3 regions of the Lysobacter yananisis genome follow, and region 2 is predicted to be linked to each of the others. Evidence: riboswitches for the same ligand, from Rfam matches in the RefSeq annotation. Region 2 holds a riboswitch; each other region holds the start of a gene.
The links. A riboswitch is a leader RNA that binds a small molecule or an ion and turns the genes downstream of it on or off. The one in region 2 is predicted to bind cobalamin.

Region 1 (9,437 bases), 270 kb from region 2:
GGCAGCGGCGGATCGAGCGGCGGCAGTTCGGGCGGCAGCAACGGTGGTTCGAGCGGCGGCAATTCGGGCGGCAGCAGCGGTGGATCGAGCGGCGGCAGTTCGGGCGGCAGCAGTGGTGGTTCCAGCGGAGGTAGTTCGGGCGGCAGCAGCGGTGGTTCGAGCGGCGGCAGTTCGGGCGGTAGCAGCGGCGGCTCGAGCGGCGGCAGTTCGGGCGGCAGCAGCGGCGGATCGAGCGGCGGCGGTTCGGGCGGCAGCAGCGGCGGCTCGAGCGGCGGCAGCTCGGGTGGCAGCAGCGGCGGAGGTTTCGCCGGCGGCACGTCGGGCGCGAGCGGTGGCACGCGCAGTGGCGGCGGCGTCAGCGCGGGCGGCTCTACCGGCGCGACCAGCGGCGGCACGGGAAGCACGGGAAGCACGGGCGGCACCGGCGGCACCACGCCGCCGGCGCCGCAGATCCAGCCGGCCGCGCTCACGGTCGATTCGACCGAGCCTTCGCCCTTGCCCGCGGGCTTGGGCGTGACCCACACGCCGGCCGCCAGCGGCCTGGCCGAGACGATCACCGTGACCGGCGCCGGCGCGGTGGTGAAGGTCGACGACCAAGTCGTCGCCGCCGACGCGCAGGGCCGCGTCAGCATCACCGTCAACCCGGACTCGGCCAAGCGCATCGACGTCGAATGGCCGGCGAGCACGCGCGAGCAGACCTTCGGCCTGTTCTTCGATTTCGACAAACCCGCCGAATCGGGCTGGAAGACCAATCCGCCGTCGCCGCAGTTCCGCGCCTACGTGGACAACACCACCACCGACCCGCGCTATCGCGATGCCTCCGGCACGCTGCGCATCGAAGGCGACGGCGACTGGAGCGGCAGCGAACGCGGCGCCGACCGGCTGATGGCGTGGATCCGCAATCTGCCGACGCCGCGCAACCTCAACTTCCAGGCCTACGCCAGCCACGAACACGTCAGCGGCGCCAGCGAAAGCCAGCGCGAGCAGTACAACCGGCGGCTGTCGCAGCGCCGGCTCGATGTCGCATTGGCGGTGGCCAAGCGCGCCGGCGTGCCGATCACGGTGACCACCCAGGCCGCCAACGGCGATGTGGTGCCCGCCGCGCGACCCGGCTCGCACTCGCCGATGGGCGGCGATCCGGACAACCGCGTCGTCCACGTCACCGGCCGCGCCGCCGGCACCACGCCGAACCGCTGGCACGGGCGCCTGCGCCGGCCTGCGTCGGTGACGCCGCCGAACCCCAATCCGAATCCGAACCCCAATCCGAATCCGAACCCCAATCCGAATCCAAACCCCAATCCCAACCCGAATCCAAACCCCAATCCAAATCCCAATCCAAATCCCAACCCAAATCCCAACCCAAATCCCAACCCAAATCCCAACCCAAATCCCAACCCGACGCCAACCGTGCCGACGCCGCCGACCGCGGTCAGCCTTTCGCTCAAGCTCAAGTTCGTGCACCAGGAAGAGCGCAAGAAGCTGACCCTGCGCTACAACCGCGCCGAGGCGGTGCGCCGCACCTACGCGCCGCAGGGCTTCTTCGGGCTGATGCTCGGCGACCTGCGCGACAAGTCCAAATACTTCAAGGAAATCGATCTCGACGATCCGTTCTTCCGCCAGTTCGCGGTCGAGGCCAGCCTGCCGATCGCGTTCGAGCCGATCGATCTCAAGTCGGTGCAGCTGGCGCTGGACTACGGCGACAAGAGCAAGCCGCGCGACCACAAGCACGCCGACTTCGTGTTCGGCCCCGGCGACAGCGCGGCCAAGCGTTTCGAAGTGTTCATGAACCAGACCCGCGACATCGGCTACGAAGCCTCGTACCAGTACCACTTCGATCCGCAGTCCGACTGGGCCGCCGACCGCACCTCCTACACCGTGCCGGCCGAGCGCACCGAGGACCGCACGCTGTTCGTCAATCCGTACGAACACGTCGAGTTCCGCCAGATCACCGCGACCGCCGGCGATGTCGACTGGGACGTGGTCGAGGCCATCGACGTCAAGCTGCAGGCGCGCGGCTACGCCTCGCCCGAGCCGAAGACGACGCTGACCCTGACCGCCAACTCCGGCCCCAAGACCTGGCGCCTGCGCGGGGCCAAACCGGCTCCGGCGAATCGCGGCGTGACGTACCAGATCGTGCAGCGGCGCAAGGGCGTCTCGCAGCCCGATCCGGCCACCCCGGCGGTCGAGGTCGACGTGCCCGAGCTGCTGGTCCACGACAGCTTCGAGGACGCGCTGCAGCTGGAGTTCATCCCGGTGTTCGACCCGACCATGGTCAAGCGCGTCTACATCGACGTGAAGTACGAGGACGGCGCGTACAAGCGCAGCGAGCGCATCGAAATGGCCAGTTCGCAGGCCGACCCGATCAAGCTGCGCATTGCGTTGAACAACAAGGACAAGCGCAAATACCGCCGGCGCTTCACCTTCGTCGGCATGCAGGGACAGTTCGACCAGCGCGCCTGGGTCGAGGACAGCGAAGAGCTGGTCGCGGTGCAATAAGGGGAGGAGCGCATGGACGCAGGCAATGCCAGGGACGGCTTCACGACAGGGAGAGCGAGCGTGAGCGAAGCGATGCCGCGGTCCGCCGGCGACGGCCCATTGGCCGCGCCGGTGATGGCGACGCTGCAACGGTTGCGCGCGGTGTTGCCGCTCCAGGCCGACGCGGCGCAGGCGCGGCTGGCGCGCACGCTGGCGCCGCTGGCGACCTCGCGCTGGCCCGAGGTGGCGTGGAACTTCAGCTCGCTGACCAACACCGGCCTGCCGGTGGAATTCGCCTGGACCTCGCGCGAAGCGGCGGTGCGCTGGACCGCCGAGGTCGCCGAGCCCGAGGCCGACGACGCGACCCGCTTGCAACGCGCCGCGCAGGCGCTGGATTGGGGCGGCGACCTGCGGCCATGGTTCGATCACCAACGCGGCGCGCGGCTGAAGTTCGGCGCCTGGGCCTCGGCGCGGCACGGCGAGGATTTCGCCGCCAAGCTCTACGCCGACCTGCCCGAAGGCCGGCTGCCGCCGCCGTGGCGCGGCCGTCATCGGTTGTTCGATTCGGCCTTGTTGTTCTGGCGCATGTGCGGGATCAATCCCGACGGCAGCGTCGAATGCTATGCGCGCGCCGACGAGCTCGACCTGGCCGCGCTGCGCGCGCTGGCCCGCGTCGCGCTCGGCGACGAGGCGGCGCTGCTGCAGCGCTTGCAGCGCGTGCTGCCGGCCGACGATCTGCCGCGCCCGTCGGGCATCAGCCTGGCGTTGTCGGCGCAGGGCGAGGTGCGCGCGCTGACCTGGTTCACCTTCGCCAAGGCGATCTTCCGCGACGACGCCCAGGTCGAAGCGTGCCTGCGCGCGCAGGGCGAGGGCGCGTCGGCGCAGGTCTACGCCGCGCTCGCCGCCGGCCCGGCCGACGGCCGCTGGCGCCACGGCATGATCGGCGTCGGCGCCGACATCGCCGGCAACGCCTGGGTGCAATGCGGCGTGCGGCCGACATGAGCGCCGCCGCGCCGGTGTGCCCGCCGCGGATCGCGCCCGCGCGCGTCGCCGCGGCCGAAAGGCGGCCTTACTTCATCGCCAGCGACGTGGTCCTGGACGGTCAGCGCCTGCGCGACCGCAACGGCTTCGTCACCGCGCTGGGCGTGCGCGCGCTGCGCCGCGCCCGCCTGCCGGTGCCGGCGGCGATGCTCGACGCGCTGCAACAGTGCCGTTCCGCGCGCGGCGGTTTCCGTTTCTGGCCCGAACGCGCGCATCCCGATTGGGCGCCACGCCTGCCCGACGATGCCGACGACACCGCGATCATGCTGCTGGAACTGCTGCGCGCGGGCCGGATAAGCCATGCCGACGCGCACCGCACCGCCTGCTTGGCGATCGCCCGCCGCCGCATCGCCCAGTTGCCGCTGCTGCGCCCGCCGTGGCTGCGCATCGGCGTGTTCGCGACCTGGAGCCGCGACGGCATCCGCCGCGATCTCGTCGACTGCACCGCGACCGCCAACGTGCTGGCCTTGTTCGCGCACTTGCGGCTCGCCCACCTGCCCGGCGTGCGCGAGGCCGCCGACATGCTCGCCGCCGCGCTGCGCTGGGCCGGCGACGACGAACTGCGCGCGGCCAGCCTGTCGCCGTTCTATCCCGACCCGGCCGAATTCGTCCTCGCGCTGGAGCACGCCGCCGAATGCGGCGCGCCCACGGCGGACGAACTGCATCGTCTCGCCGCGGCGACCGCATGGGGGCGCGACGCATCGGCGCGCAGCGAGCGCCCCGACCACGCGGTTTGCGGCAGCCCCTACGGCATGGCGGCGTGGCGTTCGCCCGAACTGGCGCGGCTGCGCGCGTGGGCGCGACGCAGCGGCGCGATGCGCCATCGCGATCTGCAGGCCGAGCTGGACGAGCAGATCACGGCGATGGCCTGAACCTCGCCCGCGCTTTTCGCTTGGGTCGAGTTCGCAGCGACCGGCAGCCCCGCGGTCGCGGCTTGCGCCGCTCCTACAGAGTCGCTTGCGCCGTGGCGTCGAAGGCCCCCTGTAGGAGCGGCGCAAGCCGCGACCGCGCCACATCGATTACAACGAACCGTCCATCGCGGCCGCGCCCGACCCGGCGCCACACACCGCTCCCGCAGGCGCGAAACCGCGCCGCCCATCGCATCGGCAAAAAAGAAGCCCGGCCTAAGCCGGGCTCCGTTCTCATCGCTCAAGGCCGAACCGGCCCCGGCCACGCCCCGCGATCAGGGCTTGGGCGCGTAACGCAGGGTCACGAACCACTCGCGGCCCGGCTGGTTGTAGTACGACACGGTCTCGTACTCGCGGTCGAACACATTGGCCACCCGCGCCTGCAGGCTCAGCGCATCGGTGAACGCGTACTCCGCGCGCAGGTCGAACGTGCCGTAGCCGCCGAGGCGGTTGCTGTTGGCGACGTCGTCGTAGCGCGAGCCGTAACCCACCGCGGTGGCGCCGACGCGGAACTTGCCGAAGGCGCGGTCCAGGTCGATGCGCGCGCTGTGCTTGGCGCGGCGCGGCAGGTCGTTGCCGCGGTAGAAGCCGACCCGGTTCTCGGTGTCGAGCCAGCTCGCGCTCGCCGCCAGCGTCCACTCGGCGAAGGTGGTGTCGATGCCGATCTCGGCGCCGCGCATGCGCGCGCGTTCGATGTTGTTGGGCAGGTTGATCGCCGAGTCGAAGGTGATCAGCTCGTCCACGCGGGTGTCGAAACCGTCGATGCGCGCGTTGAAGTTCTCGCCGCGGTAGGCCAGGCCCAGTTCCCAGGTCTTGGACTCTTCCGGCTTGAGGTTGTGGTTGCCGAAGAACGGGTAGTACAGCTCGTTGAAGGTCGGCGCCTTGAACGCGGTGCCGTAGCCGACGGTGACGCGCCAGTGGTCGGCGAAGTTCAGGCCCCACGCGGCGCCGCCGGTGGTGTGGCCGCCGAACTGCTCGTTGTCGTCGCGGCGCACGCTGGCTTCGAACGACTGGTTGCCGAAGCGGCCCTGGTACTGGACGAAACCGGCCTTGTTGTCGCGCGAACGCTCGTCGTAGGTGGTGTCGCTGCGCACTTCGTCGCGCAGCCAATCGAAGCCCGCGCTCAGCACGTGGCCGTCGAAGAGGTTGAAATCTGCCTGCAAGGTCGCGCTGTCGCGGTTGGTGCTGAAGTACCCCATCGGCACCGCGCCGAGGAAGTTGTCGGAGCTGTCGACATTGCGCCCGCCGGTCAGCTGCACGTGCACGCGCTCGCTCGGCCGCCAGTCGATCTTGCCGCCGATCACCTGCTGCACGGTCTCGGAATAGTTGACGAAGCTGCCGTCGTAATCGTTCTGCCCTTCGGCGCGCAGCGCCTGGCCTTCCACGCTCCACTGCTCGTTGATCTCGACGCCGCCGCGCAGCGACAGCGCGTGGCTCTCGTAGCCGTCGCGGTCGGGCTCGTCGGTGAAGCAGCCGGCGAACACCGGGAAGCCGGCGCCGCGGCAGGCGTTGATGCCCTGGGTCTTGCGGAAGCTGTAATCGGCGCCGAACCAGCCGCGGCCGCCGCGGCCGCCGAAGCCGGTGCCGAACTCGACCGTGCCGTTGCTGCCGCCGCCGGCGTGCACGCGCGGGGCGAAGCCCTGGCGCTCGCGGCGGGTGAACACCTGGATCACGCCGCCGATGGCGTCGGCGCCGTACAGGCTCGAACGCGGGCCGCGCACGATCTCGATCCGGTCGATCAACTCCAGCGGCAGGTCCTGCAGCGAGGCCAGGCCCGAGGTCGGCGAACCGATGCGGAGGCCGTCGACCAGCACCAGCACGTGGTCGGATTCGCTGCCGCGCAGGAACAGCGTGGTCAGCTTGCCGGCGCCGCCCTGGTTGGCGATGGTGATGCCGGCGCGGCCGCGCAGCAGGTCGTTGAGGTCGCGCGCCTGGCTGCGCTCGATGTCGGCGCGGTCGAGCACGTCGACCGGGGTCAGCAGGTCGTTGACGCTGACCGCGGTGCGGTTGGCGGTGACCACGACCTGATCCAGGTCGGTGGGCGCACCGGCGGGCGCGGCGACGGCGGCCGCCGGCAGCGCGAGGGCGCCGGCGATGGCGAGGGACAGCAACTGGTAACGACGCATTGAAGCACTCCTGCGCGCGCGATCCTGCGCGCACGACGAACGGCGAAGGGCGGCGGCGGGGGAGGGCGAACGCAGGCGAGCCGGCGCGAAGGCGCGGCGACCGCCGCGATGCCCTCCGCATCGCAACCTGTGGGGGCTTCGGGGCCGGTCTCCGGACTTGCGGGCCGAACCGGCGGACCGGTTCCGGCGCGGCGCCTTCCCATGCCGGTGGCGCGAGGCCGGTGGCACAGTGGCGGTTGCCGCGCTGTCGACGCGCTTACCGTTGCGGGGGCAGTGCCGGACTGGCCGCGGCCGGATCGCAGATCCGCGCCGCCGGGCGTCACCGGCTTCCCGTTTCAACCCGGCGGCCTGGCCGCGGGGTCACCTCGAAGCGGGGCGCAGTGTACGCGAACCCGGCGCCGCCTGCCTGACCGGTCGGAGCCGCCCTAGGCCGCTGCAGGAGCGGCGCGAGGTGCGACCGCGCGGCGATCGCTCGCGTTACTGCTTTCGACGTGGCTGGGTTGCCGCGGTCGCGGCTTGCGCCGCTCCTGCAGGACGCGGGCGCAGCCGTGCGGCACCGGCTCAGTCGTGCCGGCCGCCCTCGTCGCGACCGTTGTCGCCGGCCGCGCCGTCGTCGTCGCGCTCGTCGCCGGCGCGTTCGTCGCCGGCGCCATCGCCATCCCCGCCGTGGCCGCCTTCCTCGCGGCCCGCGCCGAAGCCGCCGAAGCCGCCGAAGCCGCCGTCCTCATGGCGATCTTCGTTATGCACCGTCGTGCGCACCGGCGCGGCGGCCGGCTTGTTGCGCGGCGCCGGCAGCAGCGCGGTGGCCGCCTCGGCGGCCAGGATCAGCTCCTGGCGGCGCTCGTCGGGAATCTCCTGCCAATGGCAGTCCAGCAGCGCGCCTTCGATCGCGTAGAGCAGGTTCAAGGTCGGCTTGAAGCCGGCGCGCTTGACCCGCATGAACGCCTCGACCGTGCCGATCGCGGCGACGTCCTCGTGCGTGCGCAGCCCCACCTGGCGCAGCCAGGCCGCGCTCTTGGGGCCGATGTTGCGCATCTTGGTTCCGCTCATGCCAGCGACTCCACATACACCTGGGCCAAGGCTTCCAGGCCGGCCTGATCGTCGGCGTCGAAGCGGTCCGGGATCGGGCTGTCCAGGTCGAACACGCCGATCAGTTCGGCGCCGCGGGTCAGCGGCACCACCACTTCCGAGCGCGAGGCCGCGTCGCAGGCGATGTGGCCGGGGAACGCGTGCACGTCGGCCACGCGCTGGGTCTGGCGGCGGGTGGCGGCTGCGCCGCACACGCCCTTGTCGAGCGGAATGCGCACGCAGGCCGGCAGCCCTTGGAACGGGCCGACCACCAGTTCGGTGCCGTCGAAGAAATAGAAACCGACCCAATTGAGCTGCGGCAGGGCCTGGTTGACCAGCGCCGACAGATTGGCGGCGTTGGCGATGCGGTCGCGCTCGCCGTCGAGCAGGGCGCGGGCCTGGTCGACCAATTGGGCGTATTGCTCGGACTTTTGGCCCGAAAGTGTGGAGGCAGTAAACATCTTCGGAGTGTAACAGCGGCGTCCGCTGCGACTACCATGCCCACCGGGCGGCGCCGGGAAAGCGCGAGATCAGTCACAGGCGCCGCCGCCCCTTCCGACAAGCGCGCCGTCGGCCGCGCGGTCCCGTCCGCGCGCCGGGCGGCCCCAGCCGCGAGACTCCCGCATGACTTCTGCCCGCCGGCTCCCCGGCCTGTTCGTCACCGGCACCGATACCGGCATCGGCAAGTCGGTCGCCAGCGCCGCCCTGTTGCACGCCCTGCGCGCCGGCGGCGCGCGCGCGGTCGGCATGAAGCCGGTCGCCAGCGGCTGCGAGCCCGGCCCGGACGGCTGGCGCAACGAGGACGCGTTGCTGCTGCAGGCCGCCAGCGATCCGCGGCCGCGCTACGAAGACGTCAACCCGTACGCCCTGCCGCAGCCGCTGGCGCCGGAGATCGCCGCGGCCGAAGCCGGCGTCGAGATCGCGCTGGGTCCGATCCTGGCCGCGCACGCGCGGCTGGCCGCCCAGGCCGACACCGTGGTGGTCGAGGGCGTCGGCGGCTGGGCCGCGCCGGTCAGCGCTCAGCTCGACCAGATCGACCTGGTGCGCGCGCTGAAACTGCCGGTGGTGCTGGTGGTCGGCCTGCGCCTGGGCGCGATCAACCACGCCCGGCTGAGCGCGCGCGCGATCCAGGCCGACGGAGCCGAGCTGATCGGTTGGATCGCCAATGGCATCGACCCGCACATGGCGCGCGCCGACGAGAACTTCGAGATCCTGCGCCGGCGCCTGCCGGCGCCGTGCTGGGGCCGGCTGCCGCATGCGGCGCAGCCCGCCCCGGCGACCCTGGCCGGTGCATTGCGCCCGGTCTTCTGAATCCCGAACTCCTCCTGTAGGAGCGGCGCAAGCCGCGACCGCGGAGTTTCCGCTCGCGTCGCAGATACCGCCGCAGTCGCGTTGCCGCAGTCGCGGCTGGCGCCGCCCCTACCGGGCGCTTCCGATCCTCCGGCCGGGGCCTGCGCACCGTGCAAACGAAAAAACCCGACAGCTCGCGCTGCCGGGTTTCTTCATCGCATCGGGCCGCCGGGAGAGAGGCGGCGGCCGCGAGGCTTACTTGGCGGCCGGAGCGGCGGCCTTGGCCGCGGCCTTGGTGGCCTTCTCGACGTTGGCCTGGGTCGCCTTGGCGGCGGTCTCGACCTGCGACTTGGCCAGCTCGGCGATCGCTTCGTTGGTCTTCAGGGTGCGGCCGAAGGCTTCCTGGCCGGTGCTGACGGCGCGCTCGACGTTCTCGCGAGCCACCTGCACGCCCTTCGGGAACAGGGTCTTGAGGGCGTCGAAGTCGCGGGCCTCGGCGGCTTCGCCGAAGAAGGCGAAGGTGGCGTTG
Region 2 (9,437 bases):
AGCCGGGCCAGGTACTTGTCGTCGCCGAGCTTGCTCATGCTGAGCATGCGGCTGTCCCACAGCGAGTGCAGGTTGGCGCCGTAGCCGCCGGGGCGCTCGGGCTGGCCGGGAATGGCGAGCTGGAAATCGTTGCCGCCCTTGTCGCGGGCGTAGCCGGCGTGCAGCGGCTGGTGCACGTCGCCGACCAAGTGGACGACGAACTTCAACGCCTGCAGGCGCTCGGCCCGCGGCTTGCGGCGGTCGGCCAGGATCGCGCTCTGCGCGGCGATCGCCGCGACCACGCAATTGCCGCCGGGGCAGTCGCGCGCGGCGTCGTAACGGCAATCGCTCTCGCCGAGGTTGACGTAGTGCCACTTGGCGCTGCGCTTGCCCAGGTCCGGGTCTTCGGCGCGCAGTTGGTCGGCCCAGTTGGCGATGCCGGGCAGGGTCGGGTCGGGCTCGCCGGCGAGCAGCTTCTCGGCCTCGGCGCGCGCGGCGGGCGACATGTCGTTCCAGGCCAGTTCGGCGACCAGGCGGTGGCCCTGCGGACCCCAGGCCAGGGCCGGCAGCGGCAGGGCGAGGACGAGCGCGGCGGCGGCGAGCAGGCGGCGGGCGGAAGTGTGGGGGGCGGTCATGGCGCGCACTGTACCGGAGCCGGTGGCGCGGGCCGCTGTCCGAAGCTGGCGGTGCGAGGGGTGGCGATCTGGAACGAAAGCGTCGGGGCTGAAGCCCCTCCCACAACAGCCCTCCGACCGCGACGGCCTGCGCTTTTGTGGAAGGGGCTTCAGCCCCGACGCGGTTCGATCCGATCACCACGATCAAGGCCGCGCCGCCCGGCGGCGCGGCCCCGCTGCATGACCCAGGCGCCGCTCAGAACTTGAACACGTACGCCAGCCCGTACACGAGCGGATCGATGTTGGCCTTGCCGATCTTCTGCCCGTTGAGCTTCACGTCGGTGCCGATGTCCATCCAGCGCGCGTCGACCCGGACCGCGCCGCGCTCGTTGAGGATGAAGTCCACGCCCACGTGCGCGGCCACGCCGACCGAGTCCTCCAGCTTGAGCTTGGCGCCGCGCAGCGGGCCGGTGGTCTTCTCGCTGAAGAAGGTGGTGTAGTTCACGCCCACGCCGACGAACGGCGAGACCGTGCCCTGGCTGTTCCAGTGGTATTGCAGCGAGAAGGTCGGCGGCAGGTGCTTGGTGGTGGCGACCTTGCCCAGGCCCTTGATGTCGATGTCGTGCTTGAACGGCGTCGCCGCCAGCACCTCGATGCCGAGGTTCTCGCGCAGGAAGTACTCGAAGGTGATGGTGGGCTGGACGTTGTCGCCGATCTCCAGTTGGGCGGTGCCGCCGAGCACGCTGCCGTTGTTGGACTTGGGCTGGACCTGGTGGGCGCCGATGCCGACGGTGAAGGTGCCGGCCTGCTGGGCCAGGGCAGGGTGGGCCGCGCAGGCGAGCGCGGCGGCGACGAGGCCGCCGGTCAGTCGATGGTTCATTCCTTGAGTCCCCCTTGCAGATGAGTGCGGAATGCCGGGTTTTCTGAACAGGCCGAAGCCTGCCGCGCACTCTAAATGCGCAGTAAAACCGCAAACCTTGATTGCCATCGCAGTCCGGGCGCGGCTCACGGTCGCTCTCGGCCGCGGTCGTGCCGGACTGCGACGCCGGCCCCGCCTTGCTAGAATGGCGGTTTCCCCACTTCGACCCGCCCCGGCGGACGCAGGAGTTATCGCAATGACGATCAAGGTAGGCATCAACGGCTTCGGCCGCATCGGGCGCAACGTGCTGCGCGCGGCCGTGCAGAACTTCGACGGCGAGATCGAAATCGTCGCGATCAACGATCTGCTCGAGCCGGACTACCTGGCCTACATGCTGCAGTACGACTCGGTCCACGGCCGCTTCAAGGGCACCGTGGCGGTCGAAGGCAACACCCTGGTCGTCAACGGCAAGAAGATCCGCCTGACCCAGGAACGCGACCCGGCCAACCTCAAGTGGGACGAGGTCGGCGCCGAAGTCGTCGTCGAATCGACCGGCCTGTTCCTCGACAAGGCCACCGCGCAGAAGCACCTCGACGCCGGCGCCAAGAAGGTGGTGCTGTCGGCGCCGTCGAAGGACGACACGCCGATGTTCGTCTACGGCGTCAACGACAAGACCTACCAGGGCGAGGCGATCGTCTCCAACGCCTCGTGCACGACCAACTGCCTGGCGCCGCTGGCCAAGGTGCTCAACGACAAGTGGGGCATCAAGCGCGGCCTGATGACCACCGTGCACGCCGCCACCGCGACCCAGAAGACCGTCGACGGCCCGTCCAACAAGGACTGGCGCGGCGGCCGCGGCATCCTGGAGAACATCATCCCGTCCAGCACCGGCGCGGCCAAGGCGGTCGGCGTGGTGATCCCGGAGCTCAACAAGAAGCTCACCGGCATGTCGTTCCGCGTGCCGACCTCGGACGTGTCGGTGGTCGACCTGACCGTCGAACTCAACAAGGACGCCACCTACGCCGAGATCTGCGCCGAAATGAAGGCGCAGTCGGAAGGCGCGCTGAAGGGCGTGCTGGGCTACACCGAGGACAAGGTCGTCGCCACCGACTTCCGCGGCGACGCGCGCACCTCGATCTTCGACGCCGACGCCGGCATCGCGCTGGACGGCACCTTCGTCAAGCTGGTGAGCTGGTACGACAACGAGTGGGGCTATTCCAACAAGTGCCTGGAAATGGTCAAGGTGGTCGTCGGCAAGTAAGCCGCCGCACCGGCCCCGGGCGTGCGAGACGCGCATGGACGACGAGACCCCGCAACCGCCATCGCCGCCACCGCCGCGCCGCCTTGAACGGCGGCGCTGGCTCCGCGCCGGCACCGCGCATCGAAACAGCCCCGCTTCGGCGGGGCTGTTTCGTTTTGCGAGGCACAAAAAATCGGTTGCGGAAGCGGGCCGCATGCAGCCGGCGGTGCGGCGCGGCTTGTATCGGCAGTTCCTCGGCCTGCTGGTGATGGCGGTGGTGCTGCCGAGCCTGGCGTTCGGCGCGGCGATGGTGCTCGCCCGCTACCGGGCCGAACTCGACGAGATCGATGCGCGCACCGCCGCCAGCGCGCACGTGCTCGCGCACGAGCTCGACGAGAGCCTGGCCGCGCTGCAGGCCAGCCTGCACGTGCTGGCTGCGGCCGGCGCGCGCCACCGCCTGGACTGGAGCGTGGAACTGCCCGAGCTGCAGCGGCGCTACCCGCCGATCCTGACCTTGATCGCCACCGACGCGCGCGGCCGGGTGATCGGCGCCGCGCCGGCCGCGGCGGCCGCGCGCGCGGTCGGCTTGGACGTCTCCGACCGCGACTACTTCCGCCAGCCGGCGCGCAGCGGGCGGGATTACATTTCCGACGCCTTCGTCGGCCGCGGCCTGGGCAGCGACCCGCTGGTGGTGGTGTCGGTGCCGCGCTACCGCGACGGCGCCTTCGCCGGGGTGATCGAGGCCTCGCTGGCGCCGGCCCACGTCTACGACGAAAACGGCCACGGCGACTACGAGACCGTGCTGCTGGACCGCGCCGGCCGGGTCATCCACGCCAGCGGCGGCATCGGCCTGAAGTTCATGCAGCGCGCGGCCGACACCGGTTTCGCGCCCGCGCTGGCCCAGCGCGACGCCGGCGCCGCGCGCCGCGCGGTGCCGGTGATGCCCGACGGCGGCCACGCCTTCGTCGCCGCGGCCCGCACCCGCGGCGGCTGGACCTTGTACGCGGTGGCGCCGCGGGAACTGGCCGCGCGCCCGGCGCTGGAGCGGGCGATGTCGATGATCCAGTTGCTGCTGCTGGCGGTGCTCGGCGCGGCGTTGGCGTTCGTGTGGTATGCGCGGGTGCTGGCGCGCGCGTCCTCGCTGCTGCTGCAGCGGCTGCGCGCGCTGGCCAGCGGCGCCGCGCCGGCGCCGGGCCTGCCGGCCGGCGACGTACCGATGCCGGAGGAACTGCAGCCGGTGCTGGCCGCCATCGTCGACCTGTCGACGCGGCTCGACCACGCCCACGCCGAACTGCGCCAGAGCCTGGCCGAGCGCGAACACGACGTGGCGCAGCGCACCGAGCAACTGCGCGCGGCCCTGCGCGAACTCGACCGGGTCGCCTGCACCGACCCGCTGACCGGCGCGCTGAATCGTCGCGGCCGCGACGAATTCGTGCAGGCGCTGGCCGCGCAGGGCGCGCGCCTGGGCAGCGTCGCGGTGCTGTTGCTCGACGTCGACCACTTCAAGGCCTACAACGACCGCTACGGCCACCGCGCCGGCGACGAAGCGCTGCGCACCGCGGTGGCGGCGATCCGCGCCGAAGTGCGCGAAGGCGACGACGCGGTGGTGCGCGCCGGCGGCGAGGAATTCTGCGTGCTGATCCCCGGGGTCGGCCGGGCGCGCGTGCTCAACATCGCCCGCGCGATCCTGCTCGGGCTGTATCGCCGGGACATCGAACACCGCGACAGCGAACACGGCCGGCTGACCTGCAGCATCGGCGTGGCGATGGCCTACAGCGTGGACGAACTGGATGCGGCGATGGATCGCGCCGACGAAGCGCTGTACCGGGCCAAGCGGCGCGGGCGCAACGGGTTTTGTTCTTGATCGCGCGAGGATCGCAGCGCGGGTAGCGGATGTCGCGGCGCGTGGCCGCAGGCGGTGCGTATCGCGAAACGGCGGCGATGCGGGTTTCGCGGTGGTCGGATTGGCGCGGTTCGCAGGGAACAAACGACGGGCGTTCGCGCATCGGCGAGCGCCCGCGTCGGTTGCCTCGGCCGCGCCGGACGCGCCGCGCACGCGGCGCGACGCATCCGCCGGACCGTCCGGCTCAGGCCTCCGCCCGCGCCGCCTCGCGCAGGCCTTGCGCCGCGCTGACCATCGCCCGCAGCGCCGCGCGCACTTCCGGCCAGCCGCGGGTCTTCAGGCCGCAGTCCGGATTGACCCACAGCTGCGCCGGTTCCAGCACGTCCAGCGCCTTGTCGAGCAGCTCGCGCATCTCCGCTTCGTCGGGCACGCGCGGGGAGTGGATGTCGTACACGCCCGGGCCGATGCCGTTGGGGTAGCGGTAGCGCACGAACGCGTCGAGCAGCTCCATGCGCGAGCGCGAGGTCTCGATCGAGATCACGTCGGCGTCGAGCGCGGCGACCGCGTCGATGATGTCGTTGAACTCGGCGTAGCACATGTGGGTGTGGATCTGGGTCGCGTCGCCGACGCCGCTGGCGGCGAGGCGGAAGCTCTCGCCGGCCCAGGCCAGGTACGCCGGCCAGTCGGCGCGGCGCAGCGGCAGGCCTTCGCGCAGCGCCGGCTCGTCGATCTGGATCGCGGCGATGCCGGCCGCCTCCAGGTCCAGCACTTCCTCGCGCAGGGCCAGGGCGATCTGCCGGCAGCTGTCGGCGCGCGGCTGGTCGTCGCGCACGAACGACCACTGCAGGATCGTCACCGGCCCGGTCAGCATGCCCTTGACCGGCTTGGCGGCGTGGTCCTGGGCGAAGCGGCTCCATTCCACCGTCATCGGCCTGGGCCGGGCGACGTCGCCGAACAGCACCGGCGGCTTGACGCAGCGCGAGCCGTAGCTCTGCACCCAGCCGTGCGAGGTGAAGGCGAAGCCGTCGAGCTGCTCGCCGAAGTACTCGACCATGTCGTTGCGCTCGAACTCGCCGTGCACCAGCACGTCGATGCCGAGCGCTTCCTGCTCGCGCAGGCACTGCACGGTTTCGTTTTCGAGGAAGGCGCGGTAACCGGCGTCGTCCAGGCGCCCGGCCTTGTGTTCGGCGCGGGCCTGGCGCACCTGCGCGGTCTGCGGGAACGAGCCGATGGTGGTGGTCGGGAACAGCGGCAGCTTCAGCCGTTGCTGCTGCAGCGCGATGCGCTGCGGATAGGCGCTGGCACGGCGGGTCATCGCCGGCTCGACCGCGGCCAGGAGCTTGCGCACCTGGGCGTTGCGCAGCAGCGGCGAGGCCAGGCGCGCGGCGCGCGCGCTGGCGGCCTGGGCCAGTTCGCCTTCGGCCGCGGCGTCGCCGGCCAGCGCGCCGGCGACCAGGCGCAGCTCTTCGATCTTCTGCTTCGCGTACGCCATCCACTGCTTCAGCGGGCCGGGCAGCTTGCGTTCCAGCTCCAGGTCGGTCGGCACGTGCAGCAGCGAGCACGACGGCGCCAGCCAGCGCGCGCGTTCGCCGGCGCGGCGGGCCAGGCTCAGCGCGGCGTCGAGGTCGGCGCGCCAGATGTTGCGGCCGTCGACCACGCCCAGGCTCAGCGCGCGGTCGGCCGGCAGCAGCGGCAGCACCGCTTCGAGCTGTTGCGGCGCGCGCACCAGATCCAAGTGCAGCGCTTCGACCGGCAACTGCGCGGCCAGCGCGGCGTTGTCGCCGAGCGCGCCGAAGTAGGTCGCGAGCAGGCGCTGCGGCGAGTCGGCCTGGGCGAGCGCGTCGAAGGCGCGGCGGTAGGCGGCGCGGTCGGCGTCGTCGAGGTCGAGCGCCAGCGCCGGCTCGTCGATCTGCACCCACTGCGCGCCGGCCGCCTTGAGCGTGGCCAGCAGCTCGGCGTAGGCCGGCAGCAGCGCGTCGAGCAGTTCGCGCGGATCGCCGCCGTCCGTGCGCTTGCCGAGCTTGAGCAGGGTGACCGGGCCGAGCAGCACCGGCCGCGCGTCCAGGCCGAGCGCGCGGGCCTGGGCCAGTTCGGCCAGCGGCTTGTCGGCGCGCAGCGAGAAGCGCTGGCCGGGTTCGAACTGCGGGACCAGGTAGTGGTAGTTGGTGTCGAACCACTTGGTCATTTCCAGCGCGCGCAGGTCGCGGCGGCCGTCCTGCAGGCCGCGGGCGAGGGCGAAATAGCCAGAGAGCGGATCGTCCTCGAACGCGGCGCGGTGCGAGGCCGGGATGGCGTCGAACAGCACGGCGGTGTCGAGGACATGGTCGTAGAGCGAGAAATCGTTGCACGGCACGCTGTCGGCGCCGGCCGCGACGGCCAGGCGCCAGTGGCGTTCGCGCAATCCGGCGGCGGTGGCCTGCAGCGCGGCCGCGTCGCGGTCGCCCTTCCAGAACGATTCCAGGGCTTGCTTGAGCTCGCGCCGCGCGCCGATGCGCGGGAAGCCGAGGGTGGTGACGCTGATCATGATCAATACCTGCGATGCGTGGGCATGACGCAGGGCAACGAAGGAGACCACGGCCGCGCCGGCCCGGACGCGGGTGCGCCGGACTGCGGATCGATCCGTTGGCTTCGACCTCCGCCCCCGCGGGCGAGCCGGCCCGCCGCGCGCATCGCGCGGACGCGACGGCGAAGCGGGACCGGAGTCGGACGGAAGGCGTACCTTCCGGTCGCGGCAGGTCTTCGGGCTCGGGACTTTGAGCGAGGAGTGAGCGCAGAGGAGTGAGAAGCGAGCAAAAGCCAAAGGGCTTTACTCGCTTCTCACTCCTCTGCGCTCACCCCTCGCTCCGCCTACTAAGGCCGCTTCCCAGGCGTACCGCCCAGTGCCAAGGCCCGTTCGTTTCCCATACCGCTGCGGGGCAGCTCCGGATTCGCACCGGATTCCCTCTGGCCGGCCGCGGCGTCAACCGTGGCCGGCGTGTCCCATCGCTTTATCTGTATGAAGCGATGTTCACCGAGACGCGGCCAAGGTACGCAGCGGGCCCGGCGAAGTCAAATGACACTGCGGCGGTTTGCGGCACCGGTCGGGCCGGGACGAACGGCATCGGGCCTGAAGGCCCTCCCAAGCGTCAGGGGCGGTGCGGCAGCGGCGGGAACATCGAAGGCTCCAGCGATCGTGGGAGGGCCTTCAGGCCCGATGCTGTCCGGTCAGATCGCCGCGCTCCCGCCACGTTTGCCGCACCTGTCGGTTGCGCGCGCGAGCGGTCCGTCCTCGCCCCGGGTTCATCCGCCCCGCGTCAACATGAAGCCCGGCCCGCCCACGCGCGTCGTGCTCGTTGAGCTTGGACGAGCCTGCCGCTAACGTTTGCAGGCGCAGCGCGCGGCGCGGGCCAGGACGGTCCCGCGCGATTCCGACTCCGGTGGCTCGACACATGGTTCCGCAACGCTCCCCGTTCCTTTCCCGCAGGCTCCTGGCCGCCGCGTTCGCGGCGTTGTGCGCGCTGGCGCTGGCCGCTTGCGGCCGGGACCCGCAGGCGCCGCCGGCCGCGGCGGTGACCCTGGGCAGCCAGAACGAGATGCCCAAGCCGGCGCCGGCGGCGGTCAGCGAAGAGGACATCCTCAAGGGCACCTACTGGCCGCCGGCCAAGCTCGACGGCGGCAGCGCCCGGATCAGCTGCGAATACGACTACCCGCGCTTCGGCGACGGCGACACCCTGGAATCGCTGGACTTCTTCAGCCTGGTCGACGCGATGTCGCCGTGCCAGCAGCGCGGGGTGGTGCGGGTGCGCTACCAGGGCAAGATCGGCGCCGGCTTCACCGCGCTGACCCAGCGGGTCGCGGCGATGGCCGCGCGCATGGAGATCCCGACCCGCATCCTCGACATCGACTCCAGCGGTGGCCACGTCGAGGAAGCGCTGCGCGCCGGCGACTCCATCGCCGAATCGGGCTGGGCGATCTGGGTGCGCGAGAACTCGGTCTGCCACAGCGCCTGCGTGCTGGTGCTGGCGGCCGGCGACACCCGCTCGATCGAGGGCAAGGTCGGCATCCACCGGCTGATGCGCGACCGCTCCACCGCCACCTCGCGCGCCGAGCTCAGCCGCGAACTGCGCGCGATCAACCAGCAGGTGCGCGATTACCTGGAGCGCAACGGCGTGGCCACCGCGGTCTCGGACCTGATGATGACCGTGGCCAACCGCGACCTGCGCATCCTGACCCCGGACGAACTCAAGCAATACGGCCTGGACGGCACCAACGCCGCCCAGGACGACCTCGACCGGATCCGTCTGGCGCGCAAGTGCGGCGACGACTTCGTCCGCCGCCGCGAATCCTTCCGCCGCGCGTTCGACGCGCAGTGCATGGGCACCGGCAAGAGCTTCGAGTCGATGCCCGAATGCGCCGAGCAGTTGCAGGCCCAGTTCGGCTTCCCGGACAAGACCTGCCCGGGCGAGAGCCCGGCCGACCTGTACGCGCGCGACCTGCCGCCGCCGTTGCTGGACGAGGCCGCGGCGGGCGAGGGCGCGGCCGAGCCCGCCGACGGCAAGCCGGCCGGCGCGGCGGGCAAGAACGAGCCGCCCGCCAAGGCCGACAAGGCGGCGAAGTAGGCGTGCTGTAGGCGAGCGGCGGCGCTGCCGCGCGCGGATTCTCTGCCGTCGCTTCCGTTCCGTTTCGCCGTGGCGTTTGCGCTGCGCGTCTGTTCCGCGGCTTCGCTTCGCCTCCGATTCGCCCCGCTTCATTACCCCGTCATTCCGGCGAAAGCCGGAACCCATTTTGCCGTTGCTCTTGCGACGGTCGGAAAAGCGGAACGGCAAAATCAAGGTGGGTTCCGGCTTTCGCCGGAATGACGGGGTGGGGGAGCGCGTTGTAGTGGAAAGCGCGGCCCGCAACCGGAGTGGCGGAGTTGGGGAC
Region 3 (9,437 bases), 420 kb from region 2:
GCGGACGGGTGCGGCTGGCCGCGCCGATGTCGTTCGGCGTCGCCCACCTGGCGCCGTTGTTGCCGCAGTTCATGCAGCGCTATCCGGAGATCGCGCTGGACATCGACTTCGACGACGGCGTCACCGACCTGGTCGGCGGCGGCTACGACCTCGCCCTGCGCATCTCGGCGCTGGCCGATTCGAGCCTGCTGGCGCGGCGCCTGTGCGGCGTGCGCATCGTGCTGGTGGCGGCGCCGGCGTACCTGGACGCGCGCGGGCGGCCGACCCATCCGCGCGAACTCGCCGGCCACAGCGCGCTGGCCTACGCGTACTCGCGTTTCGGCAACGCCTGGCGCTTCCACCATGCGCGCCACGGCGACTTCTCGTTGAGCGTGCCGGCGCCGTTGCGGGTCAACAACGCCGAGGCGCTCAATCCCGCGTTGCTGGCGGGGCTGGGGCTGGCGCTGCAGCCGGAGTTCCTGGTCTGGCGCGAACTGCGCAGCGGCGCGCTGGAGATCGTGATGCCGCAGTGGGCGCCGCCGCCGATCGCCTTGCACGTGGTCACCCCGCCGGGGCGCGAGCGGCCGGCGCGGGTGCAGGCCCTGATCGAATACCTGGCGCAGCAGTTCGAACGCGCGCCGTGGGCCGATCCGCAGGGGTGAGCGGACGTGAGCGGATCGCCGGCGGCTCCGCCAGCATCGCGCGCCCGGTGCCATCGCGTTTCATCCCCCGCGCGCGACCCACCCATGGTCGATCGCCAACCGCATCAACGCCCCTTCGCCGCGCACGTCCAGCTTCCCCAGCGCGCGCGAACGCAGCGTGCGCACGGTCGATTCGGCCACGCGCAGGGCCAGTGCGATCTCGTGGTTGCGCCGGCCCTCGACCATCAGCCGGGTCACTTCCAACTCGCGCGGGCTGAGCCGGTCGAACGGCGAGGACTCGAACAGGATGCGGCCGCCGAGCGAGTCGTCGATGAAACGACGGCCCGCGGCGACTTCGCGCAGCGCGCGCACCACCACCGCGGCGTCGCGGGTCTTGGACACGTAGCCCAGCGCGCCGGCGGCGAGCAGGCGGCGCGGCATCGGCCCGTCGCCGACCACCGACACGATCAGGATGCGCAGCGCGGGATCGTGCCGCAGCAGCCGCTGCACCAGGCCCAGGCCGTCGTCGTCGGGCAGGTTGAAGCCGCACAAGGCCACGTCCGCCGCGGACTGGTCCAATCGCTGGACCGCCTCGTGCGGATCGCCGGCTTCGCCGACCACGTCGATGTCGCTGTGCGCGCCCAGGATCCAGCGCAGTCCGTGACGGACCAATGGCTGGTCATCGACGATGAACACCCGGATCATTTCCTTATCGCTCCGTAGATGATGCGAGCGAATGTCCAGGCCGTTTCCGAGGTCCGCAACTCGCCCGCGGGCAAAGTGCGGTGCGCCGACGCGAACGTCGGCGGATGACTACGTTACGTAACCGGGTGTCTACGCTTGTGTAGACGCATGCCGACGGTGAATCGGGGTTTTCCTACATTCATCACGTTTGGGCTTTGTTAGCGTGGCGCCACCCCGCATCGCCGGACCGCATGGAGTGCCGATGTCCACGCTGGTGACGATCTACGAAGTCGTATCCCACGCGCAGCGGTTCTGGCGCCTGCGCATCAACGGTTCGCAAGAGATCGCGTTCCCCACCCGCGACATCGCCAGCGCCGCGGCGCGGGTGCGCGCGCGCCGGCAGAACCAGGACACCGGCGGCCACACCGAGGTCTGGGTGCAGCGCCTGGACGGGCGCATGGACCGCGAAGCGGTGTTCCTCGGCGGCACGGCCGGCGCGATGTGCGCGGAGTGGCGGCGGCAGTGAGGCCGCGGCGGTAGCGACCGCGCCAAGCGTCGCGGACGAGGGTAGGGCCGCGTGCGTTCACGCGATCAACCTTGCGCGGCCGAGCGCTTGCAACGGCCGCGTCGCTGGTTCGGATCGCGCGGAAGGATCGCCGCCGGCCCAGCCATCGCACCGTCGAAGCGCAAGCGCGCATCGGGCGCTGGCGCGCCGCGACGGCGGCGCACGCGAACGCAAGCGCTGCTCGTACCCCGCCGCGGCGATGCGTGCGGCTATCGCCGCCGCACCGCCGACGGCCCGGCACCGCCACCGGCGGCGCCGAGCCTGGGACTCCCCGGGGTCAGGGCGACAAGGTGAAGTTCTTGCTGTAGGTCGTGCCGTTGTAGGCGACCTCGAAGCGCCAGACGCCCGCCGGCCCGCTCGGCGCGAAACTGCTCCAGGTCCAGTTCCACCACGACGAGGCGTAATGCGGCGCCGGGCCGTTGTGCGTCCACGAGGCGAACACCGTGCCGTTCGGCCGCAGGATCCGGTACTGGCTCTGCTGGCCGTTGAGCTGGTCGCGGTAGAACGCGCTGAACGAGGCCTGCTGGCCGTAGCGCAGCGCGGTGTTCTCGTTCGGACTCTCCGCGTTCGGGCACGACGCGAACGCCGGTTGGGCGTTGCCGACGATCAGCTTGTTGATCGCCGAGTCGTAGTACGGCCGCTGCGCGGCCCAGGCCGAAGACAGATTCAGGCCGTTGCACGAGCCGGCGTAAGGATCGATGAGGTTGGCGTTGGCGTCGTAGACCTCGAAGTGCAGGTGCGGCTCGGTCGAACTGCCGGAACTGCCGACGATGCCGAGGTACTCGCCCTGCGCCACGCTCGCGCCGACGCCCTTGGCGGTGACCGAGCCGTTCTTCATGTGGCCGTACCAGGCGACCGAGCCGTCGGCGTGCTGGACGTAGACGGCGTTCCAGTTGTTGTTGTTGACCGAACAACTGCGGTCGAAATTGCCGTCGTAGCGGCCGACGATGGTGCCCGCCGCCGCGGCGATCACCTTCACCTGATTGTTGTCCATCTTGTACCAGGAGAACGGCCACAGGTAATAGTCGGTGCCGCGATGGCCGTCGTAGCTGCGCGCGCCGCAGCTGTAGTCGAGGACCTGGCCGGCGCCGGCCTGGTCGACGTAGTTCGAGATCGCGTGATAGCCCGGATCGGCCAGGCCGTTGTTGAGCGCCAGCGGCCAGGCGAAACCGCCGAGCGAACGCGCCGAGGATCGCGGCGCGGCGGCGAGCTTGAGCTTGCGCGCGTTGTCGCGGATGTCGTTCCAGGCGCGCTGGCGGAACTGCGGCGACAGATGCTCGCCGTGTTCGGCCACCGCATAAGCGCCGCCGGCGCTGGCATTGGGCGCCGTGCCGCTTACATCGCGCGGCGCGGCGTCGTCGGCTGCCGACGCCGGGAGCGACGAAGCGGCGAGCGCGAGGGCCAGGCACAGCGCCGGCGCGCCGCGCGCGCGGCGGGCATTCGCGTTGTTCGAGGCGCGGTGGTGTTCGGGCATGCGGTTCTTCCTGAGCATGTGGTTCTCCTTGAGCAGGCCGCGACGCGGCGTGATTCGCGCTGTGGGCCGGCGGCGCGCGGACGAGCGCGGACGTCCCGGTGTTGCCTGCAATCAGGCCGCCTGAGGCCCTTATACGCGCCTTCGCGCGCAGCCGGGCGCGGCGTCGATCCCGCCGATCGGCCAAGTCGCGGCGGCGGTGCGATGTGCAATTCAGGTGGATGAAATGGCGCTCGCCGGGCGCGCGGTTCATCGCGTCGCGAACGCGCATTCGCCGTGTCGCAGCGCCGCGCGCGTCGGTCGCGGCGCGATGCCCGCCGCGCGTCGCCGACGGCGCGAACGAAGGCGCCGGCCGGCGACCATACCGCGGCGCAGCTTGTGGCTGTCGCCGCCGAACCACTACACTGCGCGCGCCACAGGTGTCCTGCCGCCCGCTCCAGCGAGCGCGCAGGGTGAAACGGGAAGCCGGTGCGGACGCGAGTCCCATTCCGGCACTGCCCCCGCAACGGTAGGCGAGTTACAGCCGGCATCGGCCACTGCGCGAACGCGCGGGAAGGCGCCGGCGGGACGCATCCGCGTCGCTCGCGAGTCCGGAGACCGGCCTGTGGCGGACGTCGGGACGGCGCACGCGGCTTTGCCGCGGCCCGCGCCGCGGCGTTCTCCTCGGGCGTTGCGGCGGGCGACCTGACGAGCGGATGCGGTGCGGCGCGCGTGCGCCCGCCTTTCGCCCGGTCTTCGTTCGCGCAGCGCCTGCCTTCGCGGGTGTGCGATCCGGAGACCAACATGAACGACATGCACGCAGTCGCGACCGACGTCGCGACCGTCAAGCTGCTGATCGACGGCGAGTTCGTCGAATCCTCCACCGCGCACTGGCGCGACGTGGTCAATCCCGCCACCCAGGCCGTGCTTGCGCGCGTGCCGATGGCGACGCCGGCGGAAATCGACGCCGCCGTCGCCGCCGCGCAGCGCGCGTTCAAGACCTGGCGCAAGACGCCGATCGGCGCGCGCGCGCGGATCTTCCTCAAGTACCAGCAGCTGATCCGCGAGCACATGGGCGAACTGGCGGCGATCCTCACCGCCGAACAGGGCAAGACCCTGCCCGACGCGGAAGGCGATGTGTTCCGCGGCCTGGAAGTGGTCGAGCACGCCGCGGCGATCGGCAACCTGCAGCTGGGCGAACTGGCCAACAACGTCGCCGGCGGCGTCGACACCTACACCCTGCTGCAGCCGTTGGGCGTGTGCGCCGGCATCACCCCGTTCAACTTCCCGGCGATGATCCCGCTGTGGATGTTCCCGATGGCCATCGCCACCGGCAACACCTTCGTGCTCAAGCCGTCCGAGCAGGACCCGCTGGTGACCATGCGCCTGTGCGAGCTGGCGTTGCAGGCGGGCATTCCCAAGGGCGTGCTCAACGTCGTCCACGGCGGCGAAACCGCGGTCAATGCGATCTGCGACCACCCCGACATCAAGGCGGTGTCGTTCGTGGGTTCGACCAAGGTCGGCACCCACGTCTACCAGCGCGCCTCGCTCGCCGGCAAGCGCGTGCAATGCATGATGGGCGCGAAGAACCACGCGGTGGTGCTGCCCGACGCGAACAAGGAGCAGACGCTCAACGCGCTCGCCGGCGCCGCGTTCGGCGCGGCCGGGCAGCGCTGCATGGCGGCCTCGACCGCGGTGCTGGTCGGCGCGGCCAACGACTGGATCGCCGACCTGGTGGCCAAGGCGAAGACGCTCAAGGTCAACGCCGGCACCGAGGCCGGCACCGACGTCGGCCCGGTGATCTCCTGCGCCGCGCGCGAGCGGGTGGAGGGCCTGATCGCCTCCGGCGTCGAGCAGGGCGCCACGCTCGAACTCGACGGTCGCGCGCCGGCGGTGCCGGGTTACGAACGCGGCAACTTCGTCGGTCCGACGATCTTCTCCGGCGCGGCGCCCGGCATGCGCATCTACGACGAGGAAATCTTCGGCCCGGTGCTGGTGATCCTGCGCGCGGAGACGCTGGACGAGGCGATCGAACTGGTCAACGCCAATCCCAACGGCAACGGCACCGCGATCTTCACCCAGTCCGGCGCGGCCGCGCGGCGTTTCCAGGAGGACATCGATGTCGGCCAGGTCGGCATCAACGTGCCGATCCCGGTGCCGGTGCCGCTGTTCTCCTTCAGCGGCTCGCGCGCGTCCAAGCTCGGCGACCTCGGCCCCTACGGCAAACAGGCCGTGACCTTCTACACCCAGACCAAGACGGTCACCGCGCGCTGGTTCGACGACGACACGCTGGGCCACGGCGTCAACACCACGATCAGCCTCAAGTGATGGCCGCGGTCATGGACTGGCAGGTTCATCCGGCCGCGCCGACCGGGCTCAGCGAAGAACAGGCGGCCTACCGCGAGGCCGCGCGCGATTTCGCCCGCGCCGAACTCGCGCCGCATGCGGCGCACTGGGACGCGCACAGCGTGTTTCCGCGCGAAGCCATCGCCCAGGCCGGCGAACTGGGCTTCTGCGGCTTGTACGTGGACGAGGCGGCCGGCGGCTCCGGCCTGACCCGGCTCGACGCGGCGATCGTGTTCGAGGAACTGGCCGCGGCCGATCCCTCCACCGCCGCCTTCATCAGCATCCACAACATGGCCACCTGGATGTTCGCCGCGCACGCCGCCCCGGCGCTGCGCGCGCGCTGGGGCGCGGAACTGGCCAGCGGGCGCAAGCTGGCTTCGTACTGCCTGACCGAGCCCGGCGCGGGTTCGGACGCGGCCTCGCTGCGCACGCGCGCGCGGCGCGACGGCGGCGACTACGTCATCGACGGCGCCAAGGCCTTCATCTCCGGCGCCGGCTCGACCGACCTGCTGGTGGTGATGGCGCGCACCGGCGGCGACGGCGCGCGCGGCATCAGCGCGTTCGCGGTGCCGGCCGACGCGGCCGGCATCGTCTACGGGCGCAAGGAAGAGAAGATGGGCTGGAACAGCCAGCCCACCCGCGGCATTTCGTTCGAAGGCGTACGCGTGCCGGCCGACCACCTGCTCGGCGCGGAAGGCGACGGCTTCAAGATCGCGATGAAGGGCCTCGACGGCGGCCGCCTCAACATCGCCAGCTGCTCGCTCGGCGCGGCCCAGGGCGCGCTCGACGCGGCCCGGCGCTACATGGGCGAGCGCCGCCAGTTCGGCAAGAAACTGGCCGAATTCCAGGCGCTGCAGTTCAAGCTCGCCGACATGGCCACGCAGCTGGTGGCGGCGCGGCAGATGGTCCACACCGCCGCGCGCAAGGTCGATGCCGGCGCCGGCGACGCCACCGTGTGGTGCGCGATGGCCAAGCGCTTCGCCACCGACGCGGGCTTTTCGATCTGCAACGAAGCGCTGCAGATCCACGGCGGCTACGGCTACATCCGCGAGTACCCGATCGAGCGGCTGATGCGCGACTGCCGCGTGCACCAGATCCTGGAAGGCACCAACGAGATCATGCGCGTGATCATCGCGCGCCACCTGCTCAACAGCGAAGAGGAATTGCGATGAGTTCGACCGCCAAGACCCATGCGGGGCTGCAGCTGCGCATCGACGGCCACACCGCGGTGGTGACGTTGAGCAACCCGCCGGCCAACACCTGGACCCGCGACAGCCTGGCCGCGCTGCGCGACCTGGTCCGCGACCTCGACGCCGACCGCGAGGTCTACGCGCTGGTGATCGTCGGCGAAGGCGAGAAGTTCTTCAGCGCCGGCGCCGACCTCAAGCAGTTCGCCGGCGGCGACAAGGCGCTGGCGCGCGAGGCCGCGCGCCGCTTCGGCGAGGCCTTCGAGACGCTCAGTGCGTTCCGCGGCGTGTCGATCGCCGCGATCAACGGCTACGCCATGGGCGGCGGCCTGGAATGCGCGCTGGCCTGCGACCTGCGCGTCGCCGAGGAACAGGCGCAGCTGGCGCTGCCGGAGGCCACCGTCGGCCTGCTGCCCTGCGCCGGCGGCACCCAGAACCTGCCGCGGCTGGTCGGCGAGGGCTGGGCCAAGCGCATGATCCTGCTCGGCGAACGCATCGACGCGGCGACCGCGCTGCGCATCGGCCTGGTCGAGGAGGTGGTGCCCAAGGGCCAGGCGCTGGCGCGCGCGCTGGAATGGGCGAAGCAGGCCGAAAAGCAGAGCCCGACCAGCGTGGCCGCGTGCAAGGCGCTGGTCCAGGCCACCCGCAGCCAGCCGCACGCGACCGCGTTGGTGCGCGAGCGCGAGGCCTTCGTCGATCTGTTCGACAGCGCCGATCAGGTCGAGGGCGTGGCCGCGTTCCTGGAAAAGCGCGCGCCGCAATGGAAGAACGCATGAACGCGCATCTCAAGGACGCGGACGCGCGGGGTTCGGCGCAGGACTCGGCGCAGCCGGCGCCGGTGCTGTTCGAAGAGCGCCAGGGTGCGCACGGCCGCATCGGCATCGCCACGCTCAACGCGCCGGCCACGCTCAACGGCCTGTCGCTGGAGATGGCGCGCCTGCTCGACGCGCAGTTGCAGCGCTGGGCGCAGGACCCGGCGCTGGCGATGGTGTGGCTGCAGGGCGCGGGCGAGAAGGCGTTTTGCGCCGGCGGCGACCTGCACGGGCTGTACCGCGGCATGCGCGAGCAACGCGCGCGCGGCCGCTGGGACGGCGACGACTTCGCCGACCCGCGCGGCAACGTCCACGCCGAGGCCTTCTTCGAAACCGAGTACCGCCTCGACTACCGCATCCACACCTATCCCAAGCCGCTGCTGTGCTGGGGCCACGGCATCGTCATGGGCGGCGGCATCGGCCTGATGGCCGGCGCCAGCCACCGCGTGGTGAGCGAGCGCTCGAAGCTGGCGTTCCCGGAGATCACCGTCGGCCTGTACCCCGATGTCGGCGGCAGCTGGCTGCTGGCGCGCGTGCCCGAACGCGCCGGCCTGTTCCTGGCGCTGACCGGCGCGCCGCTCAACGCCGGCGACGCGATCCGCGCGCGGCTGGCCGATCACCACCTGCCCGAGGCGCGTCGCGCCGATGCGCTGCAGGCCGCGATCGACGCGCCGTGGAGCTTCGACGCCGCGCGCGACCGCGCCACCCTGACGGTGCTGCTGCAAGGTCTGGCCGAACCCGCGCCGGCGGGGCCGTTGCAGCAACACGCCGCGACGGTCGCCGACCTGTGCGCGGCCGATTCGCTGGAAGCGATGGTCGCGCGGCTCGATGCGCTCGAATCCGACGACCCGTGGCTGCAAACCGCGCGCAAGACCTTCGCCGCCGGCGCGCCCGGCTCGGCGCGCTTGGGCTATGAGCTGCAGCGCCGGGCCGCGTCGCTGTCGCTGGCCGACACCTTCCGCCTGGAATACTGGACTTCGCTGCATTGCGCCGCGCACGGCGATTTCGCCGAAGGCATCCGCGCGCTGCTGATCGACAAGGACCGCAACCCCCGCTGGAACCCGGCGACCCTGGCCCACGCCACGGCGTCGTGGGCCGAATCCTTCTTCCGCGCCCCGGACGCCGCGCAGCCGCATCCGCTCGCCGACCTGGGCGCCGCCACGGAGCCGCGCGCATGAGCCGCATCGCCTTCATCGGACTGGGCCACATGGGCGGCCCGATGGCCGCCAACCTGCTCAAGGCCGGGCACGAACTGCAGGTGTTCGACCTGGTGCCGGCGGCGGTCGAGGCCGCCGTCGCGCTCGGCGCGCGCGCGGCCGCGAGCGCGGCCGAAGCGGTCGACGGCGCCGAAGTCGCGATCTCGATGTTGCCGGCCAGCCGCCATGTCGAGGGGCTGTACCTCGGCGCGGACGGCCTGCTGGCGCGGCTCGCGCCGCAAGCGCTGGCGATCGATTGCAGCACCATCGCGCCGGCCAGCGCGCAGAAGGTCGCCGCCGCGGCCGCCGCGCGCGGCGTGGCGATGATCGACGCGCCGGTGTCCGGCGGCACCGCCGGCGCCGCCGCCGGCACCCTGACCTTCATCGTCGGCGGCGAAGCCGCGGCGCTGGAGCGCGCGCGCCCGCTGCTGCAGGCGATGGGCCGCAACGTCTTCCACATGGGCGCCAGCGGCGCCGGCCAGGTCGCCAAGCTGTGCAACAACATGGCCCTGGGCGTGATCATGGCCGCGACCGGCGAAGCGCTCGCGCTCGGCGCCGCGCACGGGCTGGACCCGGC

Region 1: linked by a shared signal. The riboswitch ahead of btuB (TonB-dependent vitamin B12 receptor) and the one ahead of metE (5-methyltetrahydropteroyltriglutamate--homocysteine S-methyltransferase) in region 2 are both predicted to bind cobalamin.
Region 3: linked by a shared signal. The riboswitch ahead of RDV84_RS03575 (CoA-acylating methylmalonate-semialdehyde dehydrogenase) and the one ahead of metE (5-methyltetrahydropteroyltriglutamate--homocysteine S-methyltransferase) in region 2 are both predicted to bind cobalamin.

Annotation. Positions count from the first base shown of each region.
Region 1 is NZ_CP133568.1:671,436-680,872, reverse strand. It holds gene RDV84_RS02940 (hypothetical protein) at 1-2,496, shown strand, start outside; gene RDV84_RS02935 (hypothetical protein) at 2,557-3,477, shown strand; gene RDV84_RS02930 (hypothetical protein) at 3,474-4,388, shown strand; gene btuB (TonB-dependent vitamin B12 receptor) at 4,700-6,550, opposite strand; cobalamin riboswitch at 6,688-6,920, opposite strand; gene RDV84_RS02920 (TfoX/Sxy family protein) at 7,112-7,600, opposite strand; gene RDV84_RS02915 (GAF domain-containing protein) at 7,597-8,079, opposite strand; gene bioD (dethiobiotin synthase) at 8,243-8,929, shown strand; gene RDV84_RS02905 (phasin family protein) at 9,164-9,437, opposite strand, start outside.
Region 2 is NZ_CP133568.1:399,332-408,768, reverse strand. It holds gene RDV84_RS01805 (S1/P1 nuclease) at 1-614, opposite strand, end outside; gene RDV84_RS25685 (DUF6053 domain-containing protein) at 516-860, shown strand; gene RDV84_RS01800 (OmpW/AlkL family protein) at 850-1,473, opposite strand; gene gap (type I glyceraldehyde-3-phosphate dehydrogenase) at 1,709-2,713, shown strand; gene RDV84_RS01790 (diguanylate cyclase) at 2,907-4,556, shown strand; gene metE (5-methyltetrahydropteroyltriglutamate--homocysteine S-methyltransferase) at 4,780-7,059, opposite strand; cobalamin riboswitch at 7,249-7,518, opposite strand; gene RDV84_RS01780 (COG3904 family protein) at 7,964-9,133, shown strand.
Region 3 is NZ_CP133568.1:823,519-832,955, reverse strand. It holds gene RDV84_RS03595 (LysR family transcriptional regulator) at 1-641, shown strand, start outside; gene RDV84_RS03590 (response regulator) at 702-1,316, opposite strand; gene RDV84_RS03585 (DUF2188 domain-containing protein) at 1,567-1,830, shown strand; gene RDV84_RS03580 (M23 family metallopeptidase) at 2,147-3,361, opposite strand; cobalamin riboswitch at 3,741-3,960, shown strand; gene RDV84_RS03575 (CoA-acylating methylmalonate-semialdehyde dehydrogenase) at 4,133-5,647, shown strand; gene RDV84_RS03570 (acyl-CoA dehydrogenase family protein) at 5,659-6,837, shown strand; gene RDV84_RS03565 (enoyl-CoA hydratase) at 6,834-7,628, shown strand; gene RDV84_RS03560 (enoyl-CoA hydratase/isomerase family protein) at 7,625-8,842, shown strand; gene mmsB (3-hydroxyisobutyrate dehydrogenase) at 8,839-9,437, shown strand, end outside.